DNA from 2 places in the Halarsenatibacter silvermanii genome. Region 2 is predicted to be linked to the other one. Evidence: a T-box and tRNA genes for the amino acid it is inferred to sense, from the RefSeq annotation. Region 2 holds a T-box; the other holds one or more tRNA genes.
What was found. A T-box is a leader RNA that pairs with one kind of tRNA and senses whether it is charged. The one in region 2 lies ahead of ileS (isoleucine--tRNA ligase), so its partner is inferred to be a tRNA-Ile.
Positions count from the first base shown of each region.

Region 1 (10,460 bases), on a different contig from region 2:
GAGTGCGTCTTGAGCATAGATATCTTGACCTTCGCCGCCCCCGGATGCTGGAGATTATGAAAAAAAAGCATCAGGTTATGCAGGCTACCAGAAATTTTCTTTCGACCTCAGGTTACTGGGAAATAGAGACACCCATACTGACCAAAAGTACTCCCGAGGGTGCCCGCGATTATCTTGTCCCCAGCAGATTGCATCGAGGGAATTTTTACGCTCTTCCTCAATCTCCCCAGCTTTTTAAGCAGCTGCTGATGGCTGGAGGAGTTGAACAGTATTTTCAGATTGCCAAATGTTTTCGCGATGAAGACCTGCGTGCAAATCGTCAGCCTGAATTCATGCAGATTGATATAGAGACTTCATTTATAGATGTTGAAAGCTTTATGTCCGAAATGGAAAATTTGATGGGGGAGATATTTGCTGTTGCGGATATTGAAATACCCGAGAAATTTGATGTCATCAGCTATCAGGAGGCGATGGAAAGATACGGAAGCGACAGCCCTGATACCAGGTTTGATCTCGAGATTGAGGATCTTTCAGATATATTTTCTGATAGTGATTTTAATCTCTTCAGCGATACTATAGCTGAGGGCGGTACCGTCAGAGGCATTAAGCTTGCTGACGGAGCTGATATGAGCAGAAGTCAGATAGATAAATACGAGGATTTCGTGAAAGAGCTGGGAGCAGCTGGCTTGATTAATTTTGCTGTCAAGGAGACGGAAATTGCATCTCCAGTGGCTAAATTTATCTCCTCTGAAGAGCTAAAATCTCTCAAGAATAAGTTATCAGCTGAAAAAGGAGATATGATTTTTGTTATAGCCGGAGAAATCGATTTAACCCTTAAATGTCTGGGTGATTTGAGATTAAAACTTGCCGAAGATTATAGTCTTATACCTGAGAATGAATACGATTTTCTCTGGGTGGTGGACTTTCCGCTCTTCGGCTATAATAAAAAAGAGGATAGAATTGAATCCGAGCATCATCCTTTTGCCGCTCCCCTTCCAGAAGATGAGGAGATGATTTCGGAAAATCCTCTTGATGTCAGATCTCAGGCATATGATATGGTTATAAACGGCGAGGAGGTAGGCGGGGGCAGTGTCAGAATCAGCGATGCTGATCTGCAGAAAGAGGTTTTTGAGCTGTTAGGATTTTCTCCAGAAGAAGTTGAAGAAAAGTTTGGTTTTATGATAGAGGCATTAGAACACGGCGCCCCACCTCACGGAGGTATAGCATTTGGACTGGATAGGATTGTAATGTTATTGACAGGGAGTGACTCAATTCGTGATGTGATAGCTTTTCCCAAGACTCAAAATGCCAGCTCTCCCCTGACGGGAGCACCGGGTGAGGTTACTGGCAAACAGCTTGAAGAGCTGAACCTCAAAGTTGATGATAAGTAATATTTGCCTATATCTGCAATTAAAAGATGGATCTTCTTGTTATCAGTTGATAGATATAGTATAAGATCACTGTCATGACAATAATGGCTGGAAGATATAAAGCAAAGTGATACTCGAAATTTTTCGAGATTCAGGTTAAGTCCATGGCCAAAAAATAGTGTCCCCGGCTCAGGAGGTGCCGGGCTGAGCGGGAGCTCAGGGATGAGCTTTTGCGAAGGAAGCGCAATTTTTTGGCCGAAAACTAAACTTATGCCGGGGAAAAATTTCATTGTGAACGCAGCTTTATATCTTACAGCACAACTAAATGAGGTTTTTACACACCTTTTAGCCAACTGAAGACAAGAAGATCCTAAAAGATAAACAGATCGGAGGATTGTAAAGATGAATCTCTTCGCCAGCGTAGATCACAGCGATCAAAAACCTCTTGCCTTCAGAATGCGACCGGAATGTTTCGATGAATTATATGGCCAGCATCATCTAACCTCTGAAGGTAAGCTTTTGAGAAGAATGATAGATTCCAATCGACTTCAGTCGATGATACTTTACGGTCCTCCGGGCAGCGGCAAGACCAGTCTGGCGAGAGTGATAGCTGAAAACACCGATTCAGAGTTCAAAAAGGTAAATGCCGTTACTTCCGGGGTCAAGCAGCTCAGAAAGATCATAGCGGCAGGAAAAGATAATCTTCAGATGCATCAGCAAAATACTATATTATTTATAGACGAAATTCACAGATTTAATAAAGCTCAACAGGATGCCCTTCTTCCTTCTGTAGAAGAGGGGTATATTATTTTGGTTGGAGCAACCACAGAAAATCCTTATTTTGAAGTTAACTCTCCCCTGCTTTCTCGAGCAAGAGTCTTTAAACTGCATGAGCTGAGCAGTGAAGATATAAAAAAAATAGTTCTGCAGGCATTAAATGATGAGCAAAGAGGACTGGGGGATAAGGACGTGAAAATAGGGGAAGAAGAATTGAAATTTTTGGCCGAAGCTTCCCGGGGAGATGCCAGGACGGCTTTAAACTCGCTGGAGATTGCGGTTTTATCAACAAAGCCCGATGATTCAGGTGCTATCAAAATAGACATCGAGATACTTGAAGAGTGTCTTCAGGAAAAAAGGAAACAGTATGATAAAAGCGGAGATAAACATTATGATATAGTTTCTGCCTTTATTAAAAGTATCAGAGGTTCGGACCCTGATGCAGCTATGTTCTGGCTGGCAAGAATGATAGAGGCAGGAGAGGATCCCATGTTCATAGCCAGGCGGATTATAGTTCATGCTGCTGAGGATATTGGTCTGGCTGATCCCCGCGCTTTGAATATCGCCATTTCAGCTGCCAGAGCGGTCGAGTATGTGGGTATGCCGGAGGCAAGATTGCCTCTGGCGGAGGCTGTTTTATATCTGACAACTGCTCCTAAGTCCAATTCCACCATAAAGGCTGTCGATAATGCCCTGGAGTATATTAGAAAAAATGATCCCGGACCGGTCCCTGACCACCTGCGCGACACTCATTACAGCGGGGCGGATGATCTGGGCCACGGAGAGGGGTATAAATATCCCCACAATTATCCAGATAACTTCGTAGAACAAAATTATCTGCCCGATATGCAGGGAGAACTCGAATTTTATAACCCCGATGGTCAGGGGCGTGAAAAAAAGATTAAAAAATATCTGAACTATTTGAGTGAGGACGAAGGAGAAAGAAATAGTGACAGTGGATAGAATGGATGGTGAAGATCAATATAAAACTATAAGCCGGAAAAACAGAATAGAATCCAGGGTGAAGGGCAGCCGATTCATAGCTACGACTTTCCCCTGTTTTTCTCGCCAGGAAGCTGAGGGGGCTGTCAAAAACGTTAAAGCTGAGTTTTCTGATGCCACTCATAATGCTTTTGCTTTTCGAGTTTTTAATAAAGGGAGTTTGGAGGAAGTATCTGATGATGACGGTGAGCCTGCTTCCAGCGCTGGTCCTCCGATTCTGCAGCGGCTTCAGGGTGAAAATCTCTTAAATGCTGCAGTTGTAGTTACCAGATATTTTGGGGGAACAGAGCTCGGAATAGGTGGTCTTATCAGGGCTTACGGGGAGGCTGCCGGCCGGTCTATAAAAACTGTGGAAAAAGTTGAGGTCAAGAAATATTTGCAGTTCTCCTGCCGGGGCAGCTATAATCATATAGGCGAGGTTATAAATCAGCTGGAAAAAAGAGAAATAGAGATTAAAAATCGAGGCCACTGTCAGGAAGGATTTGTTCTTAAAGGTGAGATGCCCCTGGAATTTGAACAGGTTTTGAGGAGTGAGCTGAAAAACATTACGGGAGATAAAGTGAAATTAGAAATCATCGATAGTTTTTTCAGGCGGATTGATTGACAATCAGTAATAATTATGGTAAACTTAAGTTGACAAATTAGGTCAAGTTTGAGAGGTGTAAAAATGAAAATATCTACAAGAGGAAGATACGGGTTGAGGGCGCTTGTCGACCTCGCTCTTCATGAAGATGGTAAAGCCATACCTCTTAGAAAAATATCGGAGAGAGAATATATCGGAGCAATATCTTGAGCAATTATTCGCCAGCCTTAGAAAAGCCGGTATAGTTTCCAGTGTCAGAGGAGCTCATGGAGGATATCTTCTCAATGAAGATCCGGACGAGATCACCGCCGGAGATGTAATAAGAGTACTCGAAGGCCCTATTCAACCGGTCAGCTGTGTAACGGATGACTTTAAGTGTGAACAGGAAAAAGAATGTGTAACTCATGATTTATGGTTGCTTTTAAGCGAGCAAGTTGGTGAGGTTCTCGACTCCTATACCCTGTCGGAACTTGTACAAAAAGCGGAAAATCTTAAGTATGGTTCGGAAGAAAGTGAGTAGTTTGTAACCTATCGTGAATTTGAGGTGATTAACAATGGAAAACAGATACTATTTTGATCACGCGGGCACCTCTCCTCTCGACGAAGAAGTTTTAGAAGCTATGAAGCCTTATTTTTTGGAGAAATACGGAAACCCCTCGAGTATCTATCAGGAAGGCCAGGAAGCTGATAGAGCTGTTGAAAAGGCCCGGCAGCAGGTGCAAAACCTTATAAATGCGGAAAAAAGCGAGGAAATTATATTCACAGGAAGCGGGACTGAAGCAGACAATTTAGCGGTAAAAGGGGCAGCAATTGCCAGGGAGAACAGAGGAAAGCATATAATCACTTCTGAAATCGAGCACCATGCTGTTCTTCATACCTGTGAATATCTTGAAGAAAATCGTGATTATGAAGTTACTTATCTTTCTGTTGACGAAGACGGTTTAATAGATTTAGAAGAACTCAAAGAAGAAATTCGCGAGGACACAACGCTTATATCTATAATGATGGCCAATAATGAAATAGGAACAATTCAACCAGTGAAGGAAATTGCCGAAATAGCTGATAAACGCGATATTATTTTTCATACAGATGCAGTTCAGGCTGCGGGGCAGCTGGAACTGGATGTGCAGGAGCTAGGAGTGGATTTGCTATCTCTATCAGCTCATAAAATTAACGGCCCTAAAGGCGTGGGAGCATTGTATCGCAGTAAAGGGACTAAATTAGTTCCTCAAATGAATGGAGGAGCCCAGGAAAATAAACTCCGGGCCAGCACCGAAAATGTTCCCAACATTGTTGGCTTTGGAAAAGCAGCTGAACTGGCCCTAAAAAGACTCCCGGAAAAACAGGAAAAATTACAAAATTTGCGTGATAAAATTATTGATAGAGTAAGAGAAGATATAGATGATGTTATATTGAACGGACCTGAACCCGGCAGCGGCTGCAGACTGCCGAACAATGTTAATTTTTGTTTCAGATATATCGAAGGTGAATCGATACTTCTTAATCTTGATATGGAAGGGATAGCAGCTTCTAGCGGTTCAGCCTGTACATCCGGTTCTTTGGAGCCTTCTCATGTATTGCTGGCACTCGGTCTCAGCCATGAAGTTGCTCATGGATCATTAAGATTGACACTGGGTTATAGCAATACGGAGGAAGAAGTTGATTATTTGCTGGAGGTACTTCCTGAAGTTATCGAAAGACTCAGGGAGATGTCTCCTCTGTATGATTAAATATTACTCATAAAAGAGTGAGTTTTGTAGTGGAATATATAACATCCAGTCAAATCTTCGGGAGATGATAAAATGTATTCTGATAAAGTTATGGATCATTTTCAAAACCCCCGGAACATGGGTAAAATAGAAGACGCTGATCTAATAGGAGAAGTGGGGAATCCGACCTGTGGAGACATCATGAAGATCTATATGAATATCGATGATGAGGAGAAAATCACCGATATAAAGTTCAACACTTTTGGTTGTGGAGCTGCTGTAGCAACCAGCAGTATGGTTACCGAACTCGTCATGAATAAAACCTTAGACGAGGCTGAGGAAATCTCCAACGAGGAGATTGCTGAATCTCTGGACGGTCTTCCCCCTGCCAAGATGCATTGTTCTAACCTTGCGGCAGATGCTGTCAAGGATGCTATCGAAAAGTACAGAGATCCAGAAAAACAGTCAGGAGCAGGACATGTCGATCATGCTGAGGAACTGCAGCAGGACGAAAAGGTGGCGGAATAATTTTTACAAACTTTGGTATATAAGGCGGCGGGTGATTAAATGACAAAAGTTATGGTAGCTATGAGCGGCGGTGTTGATAGTTCTGTCACCGCCGCTATTTTAGATGAAAAAGGCTTTGATGTTATCGGTGCTACTATGAAAATCGTTCCTGATTTTGTGAAAGAGAGCCATGAACAGGAGGGGAGCTGCTGCGCAATTTCGGATGCCAAAAAAGTTGCGGCAGCTCTGAATATTCCTCATTACAGCTTTAATTTTAAAAAAGAGTTTTCTGAGAGAGTTATAAATAATTTTGTGAAAGAATATACCAGCGGTAGGACTCCCAACCCCTGTGTTGTCTGCAACGAGGAGTTGAAGTTTTTTGAGCTTTTACGTCGTTCCCGGGAAGCCGGCTGCCAGTATCTGGCAACCGGTCATTATGCTTTGAAGGCAAAATCCAATTCCGGAGATAGAATTCTGTTAAAAAAAGGCAAATCGCTGGATAAAGATCAAAGTTATATGCTATATCGGCTGGATCAAAAACAGCTAAAAAGATCTTTATTTCCTCTGGGAAATTATGAAAAGGGTCAGGTTAGAGAGCTGGCTCAAAAGTTTGATCTTCCAGTATCTGATAAACCTGACAGCCAGGAAATTTGTTTTGTACCTGATGATGATTATAAGAAGTTCCTGGAAAGATATTTTTCTGAACCTGGAAAAACAGGACCAATTTATTATGTCGATGGCGAAAAAATAGGAGAGCATGAGGGTCTTTATAATTACACGATCGGGCAGCGTAGAGGCCTTGGTATTTCTCTTGATCATCCTGTTTATGTGGTTGAAATAGATAGTGACAATAATGCCCTGATAGTGGGACCTCGAAGCGAGCTCAACTTCAAAGGTTTAAAAGTTAAAAAATTAAACTGGATACCATTTCAGAAGCCCCCCCAGTATTTAAAGGCTGATCTAAAAGTAAGATATAATGCTGATCCCGTAAAATCTATAATTGAGCCAGTATCTTCAGATCAGGCCATAGTATTTTTCCAGGAACCTGTCAGAGCAGTTGCTCCCGGCCAATCCGCCGTTTTTTATCGCGAGGATTTAGTGGTGGGGGGAGGCTTAATAGAGAAAGGGTTTAGGATTAAGAAGATCTAAAAAAAAATTGCTATAAGGCTTGACATGTAAGTCTTTGAATGGTATTCTATTAATCGTCGAGCGGGAAAGGAACTCTTTTTTAAATTGTTTTCTGCTCGAGAAGCAGATAAGAAAAGTTTGGAAAACAAATGACAGATTAGCTCTTGACAGATGATAGTTAAAATGCTAAAATTGATTGTGGATTGAAGATAGAATTTAAGGATTTTGGGCCTATAGCTCAGACTGGTCAGAGCGCACGCCTGATAAGCGTGAGGTCAGTGGTTCAAATCCACTTAGGCCCACCATTTGGGGGTATAGCTCAGCTGGGAGAGCGCCTGCCTTGCAAGCAGGAGGTCAGCGGTTCGAATCCGCTTACCTCCACCAATTAGAAATAAATTTTTAAAATAAATTTTGCTATTTCCGGTGACAAAAGCGGAGGGGAAACACCTGTTACCATTCTGAACACAGCAGTTAAGTCCTCCAGCGCCTATGGTACTGCAGAGGCGACTCTGTGGGAGAGTAGGTCGTTGCCGGATAATAATTTTTATTTTCGCTCCCCGATAGCTCAGCTGGTAGAGCAAGTGGCTGTTAACCACTGAGTCGCAGGTTCGAATCCTGCTCGGGGAGCCATTTTTGTTTGATTAGAATTTTTTATTCAAAAGTTAGTAAATTAATTTGAAAAGACAGCAGTTACAGCAGTTAAAAGATTGTATTTTAAATGTTTATTTGATAATATGCTATTTAGATTGGATTTTTGGCAGGAGGAGGTCGTAACTTTGAGGGAATTTAATGAAGAATGTTTTTTTGAATTTAGAGAGAAAATGGATGAGAGAATTATGGATATTGATAATTTACAGATAAAGAGATTTTTTAATCTGGATAAAAAGGTTTATGAGGAAGGCGAGCTGGATAGAAAAACTAAAGAGATGATGGGACTTCTTGCTTCCTTGATTTTAAACTGTGATGACTGCGTGAGATATCATATTAATGAATTACATAATTTAGAGGTAACTGAAAAAGAGCTGGGAGAGATCTTCAGCATCAGTCTGATTACAGGCGGCTCGGTAGTTATACCCCATCTAAGGAGGGCAGTTAATTACTGGGATGAATTGAAGTCTAATACTGATGAATCGAAAAGAGCGGGCAGTTATGAGATATATACAGACGGCGCCTGTCAGGATAATCCAGGTCCCGGCGGATTTGCAGCCATAATAATGCAAGAAGGGGAAGAAAAAGAGGCTATATCCGGAGGGGTAGATGAAACCACGAATAATAGAATGGAGCTCAGGGCGGTAATCGAAGGTTTGAAAAGCTTTGAGCATGGCAGCAGCATTGCTCTATATAGCGATTCCAATTATGTGGTTAAAGGACTTGTTAAATGGCTGGATAACTGGAAGGAAAATGGCTGGAGCACTTCTTCTGGCAATGAGGTCAAGAACAAGGATCTATGGCTTGAGCTTGAGAATCTGCGGCACAAGTATGATCTGTCTGTTAACAAGGTAAAAGCGCATGCTGACAATGAGCTTAACAATAGAGCTGATGAGCTGGCCAAGAAAGCTATTCCTCAATCTGAACTCAAGGGAGAAAAATAAAAAATCCCCGCTTCTTTAAGCGAGGATTTGTCGGGACGAAGCACAAAATTGCCTTACTTCTGACAATCAGGGCAGAGTCCGTAAAATTCCAGCCTGTGCTTGTTGACTTCAAAAGGAAAGTTATCTTCGACACTGGAATTTAATTCATCCTGTACTTTCATATCGAGATCATAAATTTCTTCGCATTCGCTGCAGTGAAAGTGATAATGATTTTTTGAACAGCCGTCAAATCTACTGTGAGTGCTACCATAATCAAGAACCATAATCTCATCCATCTCTTCTAATACATTGAGGTTACGATAAATTGTTCCCAGACTGATATTGGGGATTTCTTTCTTTACTTCCTCATAAATTTCATCAGCAGTAGGATGAGAGTCGGTATTTTTCAAAACTTCCAGAATAGCTTTCCTCTGTTTTGTCATACGAGTATTTTTGGGCATTATGGTTACCCCCCAACGTTAAAAAAATTTATAATGGTTATTGCTATTAGTATTATAACAGTAATACATGCTGACTGCAAATTATATTATGAAAAATTCAAAAATATGAATTAAGGGATCTTCCAGTACAAATAAATGAGGTTTTACACACCTATTAACCAACCGAAGACAAGAAGATCCGAATTAAGAAGATCCTAATTAAGAAAGGAGAGTTAAGATGTCTGAAAAAAAAGGCAGAATTTTGACCGGTGATCGACCAACAGGAAAACTTCATCTGGGCCATTATGTTGGGAGTTTGGAGAATAGAATTAAACTATCAGAAGAATACGAAACTTTTATAATAATTGCAGATGTACAGGCTTTGACAACAAATTTCGACGAGCCTGAAATGCTGGAAAAAGATGTGATGCAGGTGACAGAGGATTATCTGGCTGCAGGTATCGATCCTGAAAATGTCACTATATGTGTTCAATCGATGATTCCTCAAATTGCTGAACTAACAGTTATTTATTCCATGCTGGTAACCGTTAATCAGCTGGAAAGAAATCCTACTGTCAAGGCCGAGGCAGAACAGCACAATTACGAAGAAATGACATATGGTTTTCTTGGCTATCCGGTAAGTCAGGCTGCAGATATCACGTTTTGTCGTGCTGATCTGGTTCCTGTTGGAGAAGATCAAATTCCTCATCTCGAACAGACTCGAAAAATTGTCAGGAAGTTTAACAATCTTTACGGAGAAGTATTTCCTGAACCTGAACCAAGAATCGGTGATTTTCCCAGGCTTATCGGTCTCGATGGAAAAGCTAAAATGAGCAAAAGCCTTAATAACGCTATTTTTCTTTCAGATACCCGGGAAAATGTAAAAAACAAGGTCAGCCAGGCAGTTACCGATCCGGCTCGTGTCAGACTCGATGATCCCGGCCATCCAGAAGACTGCCCTGTTTTTGAGTATCACAAAGCTTTTAATGAAGAAGAGGTCGAGGAGATTAGAGAAAGCTGTCGCGAGGCAAAAATAGGATGTGTTGCCTGTAAGGAGAGGCTTGCTGAAAAAATTAATCAATTTTTGGAGCCGATGAGGGAACGGAGGAAAAAATATAAAAATAATCCTGATCTGATCGAGGAGATTCTTTATTCTGGAACGAAAAAGGCCAGAAAAGAAGCTGAAAAAACGATGGAGAAGGTTAGAGAGGTTATGGAAATAGATTATTTCTAAATTATCCAGCCCGGGAGGAAAATGTTTTGAATTTCACTAAAGTATGCCTGTTGTTTGGAGGCCAATCACATGAACATAAAGTATCCATAATGTCAGCCAGGTCAGTTTTCGCTCAGCAGGAAGGCCTGGATAATTTTGA
Region 1 is NZ_FNGO01000004.1:48,172-58,631, reverse strand. Features, by position in the region: gene aspS (aspartate--tRNA ligase) at 1-1,391, shown strand, start outside; gene BLT15_RS02970 (replication-associated recombination protein A) at 1,773-3,110, shown strand; gene BLT15_RS02965 (IMPACT family protein) at 3,097-3,753, shown strand; partial or broken gene BLT15_RS02960 (RrF2 family transcriptional regulator) at 3,817-4,252, shown strand; gene nifS (cysteine desulfurase NifS) at 4,287-5,462, shown strand; gene nifU (Fe-S cluster assembly scaffold protein NifU) at 5,535-5,969, shown strand; gene mnmA (tRNA 2-thiouridine(34) synthase MnmA) at 6,009-7,097, shown strand; tRNA gene BLT15_RS02940 (tRNA-Ile) at 7,304-7,381, shown strand; tRNA gene BLT15_RS02935 (tRNA-Ala) at 7,385-7,460, shown strand; rRNA gene rrf (5S ribosomal RNA) at 7,496-7,612, shown strand; tRNA gene BLT15_RS02925 (tRNA-Asn) at 7,631-7,706, shown strand; gene rnhA (ribonuclease HI) at 7,853-8,668, shown strand; gene BLT15_RS02915 (Fur family transcriptional regulator) at 8,722-9,108, opposite strand; gene trpS (tryptophan--tRNA ligase) at 9,326-10,321, shown strand; gene BLT15_RS02905 (D-alanine--D-alanine ligase family protein) at 10,348-10,460, shown strand, end outside.
Region 1: it has a tRNA-Ile gene. The T-box ahead of ileS (isoleucine--tRNA ligase) is inferred to sense a tRNA for this amino acid. The anticodon was not compared.

Region 2 (10,460 bases):
GAGGCGCTAAAACGAGAGAGTCCATGCAGGATAGTCAGGTGTGATTAGGGCTGGAATGGTCTAAAAGATAGTGGTTTCTGAATTGACCGGGGGAGGTCTGTGATGGTTTCTGTCGAAACCGGCAGAGATAAGCCCGGGTATAACCCCTTTCGGGAAAGCTATGGTGATGCCATCACAGAAGTCAGAGGACATCATAGTAGTGATGACAGCTGAGCCGAAGATAGTCAGGTAACTGGCAGGAGGATAAAGTCAGCTTGAGCGAAGGATGTCTACGCTATTGAAATCTGAGACATAACATGAGTGGTTTGTAGGGCAGAGCTGTTTAAACGCTGGTTTAGGACCGGTGGGGCCGGTAGGAGGATGGAAGGGGAAACCATAACCCTGAAATCAGAGTAACCCGGCATTACAGCCACCTGAGTAATGATATATCGGAGGGTGCGATTGGTGTAAAAGCCTAGAGACGCGGTCGATAATATCAGGAAGGACAGGGCCCTATGAGCAGTAATGTTAGGTGGAGGATTGGTAAGTGAAGGATAGGCAGGTGAAAGATGGTAAAGTGCACCTATTATACACTCAAGGACAGGATACTGGACAAATGGAACATGGACCGTGCAGCTCACACAGTCTTTGCCAATGAGGGTAGTGCCGGCATAGATGGACAGGAGATAAAACATTTCAAGAATAATTACAAGCAGAATATGAGGGAGTTACACAGACAGCTGTGGAATGGAACCTATGAGCCCTCGCCGGTGCTGAGGGTGATGATACCCAAGGATAGTGGAGGAGAAAGACCGCTGGGTATTCCCACAGTCAAAGATAGGATAGCTCAGGAAACGGTAAGAAGAATATTGAGTCCCATCTTTGAGAAGATATTTTGTGATTGCTCTTTTGGTTTTAGACCCAATAGGTCAGCTCTGGAAGCGATAGTGAAGGTGGAGGAGTACAGAGAGCAGGGGTATAAGCATGTAGTTGATGCCGATATTAAGGGATACTTTGATAATATAGATCAGGACCTGCTTTTGGACTTCCTCACAGAGAGGGTAAATGACGGCTGGGTGCTTAGGATAATTAGGTCGTGGCTTACAGCTGGAGTCATGACTGAAGATGGTATTGAAGACACACCTAACGGTACACCTCAGGGAGGCGTAATATCTCCCCTTTTAGCCAACGTTTATCTGCATCAATTCGATAGAGAGATGACCGATAGGGGTTACAAAATAGTCCGTTATGCGGATGATTTTGTGGTGTTAGCAAAGTCAAAGAGAAAAGCCAGAAGAGCCATGGATGTTACAGAGGAGATAATCACGGAAAAGCTTAACCTCACTTTGCACCCTGACAAAACTGAACTCACCAATTTTGGCAGAGGCTTTGAGTTTTTAGGTTACGAATTCATTGCTTGGAGATACAAGCGCCCCCGCAGAAAAGCACTGGATAGATTCAAAGACAAAGTAAGGGATATAACCAGAAGACAGCAGCCGTTTTCGGTTGATGTAATTATTGCCAGACTCAATCCAGTAATACGCGGTTGGGCGAATTATTTCGGGCACGGCAATGTTAAGAAACTTTTTCGCAGCTTGAATGAGTGGATAAGAATGCGTTTAAGGTCGTATAAGGAAGGCAAGAAAGCTCATTACCATCAGAATAGAAGAATCCCAACTGCTGAACTAAAACAGTTGGGACTTAAATCACTTACCATCGTGTCCTGAGGGGAGTAAAATACCCATCCGCGGTGACGCGGAGATGATAACTTACTCCCTGGAAAGGGGCTACAATAGCGGTAAGCTGTTTACGGGAGAACCGTATGCGCAGTTTGACGAGGGGTCCCAGCCGTAAAAGGCTGGTCCTACTCTATTTTGTCGGGCGGCAGTTTTTTTCTTGACAAATCAGCCGGATTGTTTTATCATAAAGGAGTGAACAAATATTTTTGACATATCTCAATAAAGGTGTCGAAGGAAATAGTAATCTGCAGCCTGAGTCGACAAGAGAGGAGATCCCCCGGGCTGAAAGATCTCCGGCTCAGAGCGGACGAATATCCTTCCTGAGCTCGAGTCTCGAAATTTACAGTAGGGATTTGCGCGGCCGGCGTTAAAGGCACAGAGAGGCAGCCCTGCGGCTGCAACTCGGGTGGTACCACGGTAACCCCATCGTCCTGAGCTTTTAAGCTCGGGCTTTTTTTAATTTCACTCATAAATAAAATATTACGATAGCCTGGAGGAGAGGTGATGATAAACTATGTCACAATTTCCCGACCTGCCGGAAAAGAATCCCGGCAGCCGCGAAAGAGAGATTGCCGATGAATGGTACGATATGAATCTGCTCGAAAAATGTGTGGAACAGAGAAAAGACAACGAACCCTATGTTTTTTATGAAGGTCCTCCGACTGCCAACGGTAAACCGGGGATTCATCATGTTATCGCCCGCACCTTAAAAGACACCGTATGTCGTTACCATACAATGCAGGGTTATATGGTCAAAAGAAAAGGAGGCTGGGATACCCACGGTCTTCCCGTGGAAATCGAGGTCGAAAAGGAGCTGGATCTGAACAGCAAAGAAGAAATCGAAGAATACGGCATAGACGAATTCAATCAAAAGTGCCGACAATCGGTCTTTGAATATGAAGAGCAGTGGCGTGAGATGACCGAGCGGATGGGTTATCTGATAGATATGGATGATCCCTATATCACACTGGAAAATGATTATATCGAATCGGTCTGGTGGATACTCGACCAATTCTTTGAGGAAGGATTTATTTACGAGGGACATAAAATACTTCCTTACTGCGCCCGCTGCGGCACCGGCCTGGCCTCGCATGAAGTGGCACAGGGTTATGAAGAGATCACCAGCAACAGTGTTTACGTCCGGGTAAAGCGCAAAGATAAAAACGAGTATTTTCTCATCTGGACCACAACTCCCTGGACCTTAGCGGCCAATGTGACCCTGACGGTTCACCCCGATAAAACCTACGTGAAAGCCCGCTATCAGGGAGATCTTTATTACATCGAAAAAGACCGGGCGGAAGAGGTATTTGTCGAAGATTATGAGATTGTTGAACGGGTTAAAGGAGAAGAGCTCGAAGGTATAGAATACGAACAGATCATGCCTTTTGTGGAGGTTAAATCCGACAAAGACGCTTTTTACGTAACTCTGGGTGATTATGTCACCGCAGAAGAGGGTACTGGAATAGTACACAGCGCTCCTGCTTTTGGAGAGGAAGACTACAAAACGGGTCAAAAATATGATCTTCCGGTTCTCCAGCCTGTTAACGAAGACGGAAAATATACCGACACTCCCTGGGAAGGTCAATTTGTGATGGATGCCAATGAAAACATAGTCGAATGGCTTATCGATAATGAAAAGCTGGTCCGCTCCCAGAAGGTCGATCACAATTATCCTCACTGCTGGCGCTGTGACACTCCCCTGCTTTACTACGCACGGGGGAGCTGGTATATCGAGATGACCAGAATTAAGGAGAGACTCATCGAAAATAATGACGGCGTGGAATGGTATCCTGATTTTGTGGGCGAAAAAAGATTCGGCAACTGGCTGGAAAATCTTCAGGACTGGGCTTTATCGCGTAATCGTTACTGGGGGACCCCGCTCAATATCTGGCGCTGTGACTGTGGAGAACTCACTTCGGTGGCCTCGGTGGATGAGATGCGCGAGCGAGCTGTCAATGAGGTGTCCGAGGATATCGAACTGCACCGCCCTTATGTCGACGAAGTTCTGCTGGAATGTCCGGAATGCGGCGGCGATATGCAAAGAGTGGAAGAGGTCATTGATTGCTGGTTTGACAGCGGTTCTATGCCCTTTGCCCAGTGGCATTATCCCTTCGAAAACGAAGATGTTTTTGAGGAGCAGTTCCCGGCTGATTTCATATGTGAGGGCATAGATCAGACCAGAGGCTGGTTTTATTCTCTGATAGCAATATCCTCATTCATAACCGGTGAATCACCCTACAAGAGGGTGCTGGTAAATGATCTTATACTGGACGCTGAAGGCAAAAAGATGTCCAAATCGCGCGGAAATACCGTTGATCCTTTCAACATGTTCGAAAAATATGGGGCCGATGTTCTGCGCTGGTATCTCCTGCAGGTCTCGCCTCCCTGGACTCCCACCCGCTTCGATGAGGAAGGGATGCAGGAGATAGACAGCAAATTTTATCGCACGCTTAAAAACGTCTACTATTTCTTTAAACTTTATGCGAATACCGACGAAATTGATCCCCGGGAGTTTTCTGTGGACCTCGAGGAAAGAAATAGGATCGACCGCTGGGTAATATCGCGGCTGCACAGCACGCTGGCCGAGGTTGAAAAACAGATGGATGAATATCATCTGACCAATGCTGTCAGAGAACTGCAGGATTTCATAGATGAAGATCTATCCAACTGGTATATTCGCCGCTGTCGGCGCAGATTCTGGGCTGATGAGCTTGACCGCGATAAGAAATCTGTGTTTCAGACCACCTACGAGGTACTGGAGAAGCTGGCCCGGGCCATCGCTCCTTTTGCCCCTTTCATATCGGATGATGTGCACCGCAGTCTGACCGACTCAGAATCGGTGCATCTCCAGGATTATCCCGGAGCCGATAATGAGCTCATCGCGGAGGATCTGGAGGAAAGAATGGGGCTTGTTCGAGACCTGGTGACCATGGGCAGGGCAGCCCGGGAAGCAGAAGAGCTCAAAGTAAGACAGCCGATAGCCCGGGTGCTCATATCTTCCGATCATAAAGATAAACTGGCAGAGCTCAAACCTCTGCTGAAAGAGGAACTGAATGTCAAAAAAGTTGAACACACTGAAGATCCCGGGCAGTATATGGAATATGAAGTTAAACCCAATTTTGAAAAGGTCGGACCTCAGCTGCGCGATAAGGTCAAACTTTTCGCCGGCTCTCTGGCCGAAATGGACTCCCGGAAGACTGCCAAAAAGCTGGAGGCGGGAGAGAAACTGACCGTCGATCTTGATGGGGAAAAATTTACCTTCGGCGAAGAGGAAGTCATCATCAATATTAGCAGCCGTGAGGGATATTCTATCGGCATGGAGGATAACGAGTTCATAATTCTGGAAACAGAGCTCTCTCCCGAACTAAAAGCAGAAGGATATGCGCGGGAATTCATCTCCAGGGTCCAGAATCTGCGTAAAAAGCATGATTTCGATGTGCTGGATAGAATAAAAATATACTATTCCAGCAGCCAGGAGATAGACAGGGCGGTAGAGCAATTCCATGATTATATCAGCGAGGAGACTCTGGCTGATGAAATCATTTCGGTCGAGGAGTCGGACCTGAAAGAAGCCGATGAATTCGAATTAAATGGCGAGCCTGCCCTGATAAAGGTAAAGCGTCTGTAAGAAAAGATAAATCTTCTCAAGAATTATTTTTGGCAAAGCCCCGCTGCAGGAATACTGGCTCTCCTGGCAGGCGGGGCTTTTTGATATCTATTGGTAGTAATATAAGCCCGGAATTAATTTGGGGATGATTGAATAAAGAGGCTATGATATAATATTAAAGAGGGTTCTTCCCTGATACAGGCAGTATGAATATGAGTAAAGATATATCGACCAAATGATATGGAGAAAAACCTCAAAACGTAATAAACACGGATCTTCTTGTTATCAGTTGATAGATATCGTATAACCAAACTGAAGACAAGAAGATCCTAAAATACATACTTGCGGGAGGGTTATTACGTGAATACTCAGTACATATTATCCGTAATTCAGCATCATGCTTTAAATCTTCTGGCCGGTGTGCTGATCTTTGCTATAGGATGGTTTGCCATTAAAGGCGGGCTTAAATTTCTCAGACGCTCGATGAAAGACAGGGTAGATCCGACTCTGGCCGGATTTATAAATTCGATGGCCAAAGTTGTGCTGATAATTGTACTGGCCATAAGTGCACTGGGCACGGCCGGAATAGAGATGACCTCATTTGTGGCAATAATAGGTGCCGCCAGTTTTGCTGCCGGTCTGGCGCTGCAGGGCAGTCTATCGAATTTTGCCGGTGGAGTAATACTGCTGCTTTTTCGTCCCTTCGAAGTAGGGGATTTTATTAGCGTAGGCGGTGATTGGGGTACAGTCGATGAAATTCAAATTCTCTATACTACCATCTATACTCCTCAGCAGCAGAAGCTTTATATTCCCAACGGCAATCTTGCCAACGAGAGAATTCTCAACTTTTCTGAGACCAGCAAGCGGCGGCTGGATATGCAGTTCGGCATAGGCTATGACGATGATTTTGAGAGGGCCAAAAAAATCATCCAGGATATAGCTGAAAAATGTGAGCTGATATATTCCAAACCGGAGCCCACGATCAGAGTTGGCGAACATGCCGGCAGCTCGGTGGAAATTTTCACCCGGGTCTGGATCAATCCAGATCATTACTGGGATGTCTGGTTTTACATGCATGAAGAGGTCAAAAAGAGATTGGACAGAGCTGGCATCGATATACCATATCCTCAGCAGGATGTTCATTTCGATCAGGATGTTTCAGAAGGTCTGGCTGATACCGGCAGCTGAAAGCTAAAAATAAAAATAACGAAACCGGGTGAAGCTCACTTAAATGTGAACTTCACCCGGCTTCAAAAAGTTTAGAGTTTAGGATACTTCAGCTCCGTCTCCCGTCAGTATTATAACTTTTAGGAGTCGCGAAAACTGCTGAAGCTTTTGCGTGGGACAAAGCCTGCTTTCACGGTTTCCCGCTGCAGTGTTTTACGCCAATCCCAGCTGCTTGATTCTCGCTTGCTTGCAGACATCGGTTTCCCTCCTAATGCATTTTTCTGCTGGACTACTGGCTACTCTTCCAGCTGCTGGATACTTATATACTTGTTACTATAGAAATATATCAAACTTGATGGTGTTTTTCAAGAGTTAATTCGTTAAATATCTAATTCTGAAGATAATCATTATACGGGTCGGGACTGAAAGGCCCGGCAGGAGGTGCTGAATTATGGAATTTTTGATGAGAACGACCTGGTCGCCCTATCTGGTGGGGATCGGCATAGGAGTTTTGAGCTGGCTCTCTTTTCTTTTTTCCAGAAAAGCCCTGGGAGCTTCAACCACTTTTGCTCGAACGTCCGGACTGATCTGGGAACAAAAAGACAGTTCGGTGACCGATAGATTGAGTTATTACCGTGATTATGCTCCTAAAATTGACTGGCAGATGATGCTGGTGATCGGCATTTTTGTCGGCAGCTTTATCTCCTCAGTGCTTTCAGGCAGTTTTTCTTTGAGTATGAGACCTCCAACGGATTATCCCTCTTTTTTGAATATAACTGCCGCGGGAAGATTTTTTTCGGCTCTTTTAGGAGGCATTTTTATAGGTTTTGGTGCCCGCTTTGCCGGAGGCTGCACCAGCGGTCACGGCATCAGCGGCACGCTGCAGCTGAGCATAAGCAGCTGGATAGCCGCCGCATGTTTTTTCATCGGAGGAATAGCAGCGGCAATGGTGATACTGTGAGTTTTGTCTTCAACATCGGTTTTTTTGGATTGAGAATTTGCAGAGGTGATTTAAAATGAGAAGAGAGAGCTTTCCCCGATTGTTAAAGGGACTTTTGACCGGTATAATTTTTGGTTTTTTGCTGCAGAAAGGTGGCGTAACCCGTTATAATGTTATCGTCGGACAGCTGAAGCTGGATGATTTTACTGTTTTGAAGATTATTTTGACGGCTGTGATTGTTGGCATGATCGGTATTTATGCCCTCTATGATCTGGGATGGGTTCAGCTTTCTCCCAAGAACCCTCCGCTCAAAATGGTGATTCCGGGCGGGTTGATTTTTGGCATCGGATTTGCCGTGCTGGGTTATTGCCCGGGAACGCTGGCGGGAGCTGCCGGTCAGGGCAATCTGGACGCTCTCATTCCCGGGCTGGTCGGTATAACTCTGGGAGCAGCCTTATATGCGGTATTTAAGGAAAGATTCGGGGGTGTTTTCGAAGGAGAGGGTTTTTCTGAGGCCACCCTGCCGCGTTATATGGGATTAAATCACTGGAAAATTATCCTGCCGTCTGCTGCGATTCTGGGAATGTTTCTCCTGGTCCTGGAAATCTTTTTCTAACCGGCAGATAATAAGGGGGGAACTCAAAAGATGGCTGAATTTATCGGTCGTTTAAAATCCGGCGAGGAGATCAGAGTGGAAATTGCCTGCCCAGGTCGATACAGGCTGGTTATCGGCAGCGGAGAAAGACAGGTATTTGATGAATATCAAAAAGCCAGAAAAGAGGGGGAAATTAGAATGCTGGAAAGCTTTTTCCCCGAGGCCCGCCGCTCGGAGATAAAATATCTGCTGGCTTCTCCCATGGATGAATGGGAACAGTTGATTCTAAAATTCAGATAAAAAATTGCGCAATTTTTTGGCCGAAAACTAAACTTAGGCCGGAGAAAAATTTCATTGTGAACGAAGCTTTATATCTTACAGTACAACTAAATGATGTTTTTTACGCGCCTATTAACCAACTAAAGACAAGAAGATCCTTTAAAAGTTTTCTTCTCCTCTAAAACCGGGTATCCTGATTTTGTCCTCCAGCCTGTCGACAAGCCAGGTTGATATGGTGACTATTACGAGATATATTATCGCTGCTATCAGGTAAACGCGAAAGAACTGGTAATTGCGGCTGGCTATAAATTTGCCCTGAGTCATCAGATCCGGAGCACCTATGATATAGGCCAGAGAGGTGTATTTCAGGATATATATGAATTCATTTGTCCAGGCCGGTATCGACCAGCGCACAGCCTGGGGCAGGACAATATAGAAGATAGTCTGCCAGCGGCTCATCCCCAGCGAATATGCTGACTTAAATTGATCGGTTTCGACAGATTCCAGCGACCCTCTGGTGTACTCTGCCTGATAGGCGGAAGCATTGAGGGTAAAACCGAGATATGCCACCTGCGCTGCAGAAAGATTGATACCGTAAGGGGGCAGAGCAAAATAGAGAATGAAAAGCTGGGCCAGCATGGGCGTACCACGGATCAGCTCTATATAGGCAGTGCATAAAAAAGAAAGAATTTTATTGCCGTAACTGCGGCCGAGGGCCAGCAAAACGCCCAGGATAGTTCCAGCTGTCATGACAACAACAGTCAGGGTGAAGGTAAACCTCAACCCCGACATAAAAGTCCAGAAATTGCTGACAAAAATATCTATGATCATATATTCCTCGGTCAGAAACTCCAGCATGTTATTCACCACCCTGACCGTAGAGCTCGTCCAGTTTGAAGAGAAACTCCCTCGTGCGTTCCAGCTCAGGGGAATCGAACATCTTCTCCGGGTGTGCTTTTTCCACTATGTTACCCTTCTCCATAAAAATTATTTCGTCGGAAACGGAGCGGGCAAATCCCATCTCATGCGTCACCACGAGCATTGTCATTCCCTCTTCTGCCAGATCTTTCATGACCGTCAGAACTTCTCCGATGAGCTCGGGATCGAGGGCCGAGGTGGGTTCATCAAACAGCATCAATTGGGGTTCCATGGCCAGCGCTCGCGCGATGGCCACTCTCTGTTTCTGGCCGCCGGAGAGCTGCGCCGGGTAGGAATCAGCTACTTCGGTCAGACCCACTCTTTCCAGTTCGGAAAGAGCTTTTTCCCTGGCCGCTTTATCTGGCATATTTTTGACTTTTCTGAGCCCGATCATGATATTTTTGATGGCGGTCAAATGATGAAAAAGGCCAAAACCCTGAAAAACATAGCCTATATTCTGGCGGATGCTGTTGATGTCCTCGCAGGATATAACTTCTGTATCCTCAAGCCATATCTCCCCATCATCCGGCATTACCAGCCTGTTTATGCAGTTCAACACTGTGCTCTTGCCGGTGCCGCTGGGACCTATAATCACCTTTATCTCCTCCGGGTCGAGCGAAAAAGATATCCCGTCCAGCACCAGATTGTCTCCAAAACTTTTATGCAGATTTTTGATATTTAAAAGCGTTTTTTCAGCCATCAATTTGTTTCAGCTCCCAGACCTGGAATTTTTAGTTTATTTTCGAGCAGTTTCAAAAGCCTTGTCACACCAAAGGTCAGAACGAAATATATTGCCGCTATCAAGAGGAAGATGGTCAGCGGATCATAATGTACAGCTATAATATACTGGCCCTGACGCAGAAGCTCGGTCACTCCCAGAGCATAGGCGAGTGAAGTGTCTTTGAGAATAATCGCGTATTCGTTGGCGAAAGGAGGTATAAATACCCTGACTGCCTGGGGTAAAATCACGTATCTGAAAGTTTTAAACTTGCTCATCCCCAGTGAGCGTGCGGCTGTAAGCTGATCTGAGCCCACCGATTGGAAGGCTCCGCGAAAAATCTGCGACATGTAAGCTGTTGCCCTCAGGCCCAGAGCCAGAACCGCCGCGCTGAAAGGGTTTAAATTGATGCCTATATTCGGCATACCATAAAAAACTAAAAGCAGCAGTACCAGCTCGGGTATGCTGCGAAAAACACGCTCATAAATATCGACCAGAAATTTAACCGCCCTGTTTCC
Region 2 is NZ_FNGO01000005.1:133,779-144,238, reverse strand. Features, by position in the region: gene ltrA (group II intron reverse transcriptase/maturase) at 549-1,706, shown strand; T-box leader at 1,938-2,155, shown strand; gene ileS (isoleucine--tRNA ligase) at 2,233-5,346, shown strand; gene BLT15_RS04220 (mechanosensitive ion channel family protein) at 5,686-6,513, shown strand; gene BLT15_RS04215 (YeeE/YedE thiosulfate transporter family protein) at 6,944-7,453, shown strand; gene BLT15_RS04210 (YeeE/YedE thiosulfate transporter family protein) at 7,509-8,048, shown strand; gene BLT15_RS04205 (hypothetical protein) at 8,079-8,327, shown strand; gene BLT15_RS04200 (amino acid ABC transporter permease) at 8,466-9,164, opposite strand; gene BLT15_RS04195 (amino acid ABC transporter ATP-binding protein) at 9,166-9,924, opposite strand; gene BLT15_RS04190 (amino acid ABC transporter permease) at 9,924-10,460, opposite strand, start outside.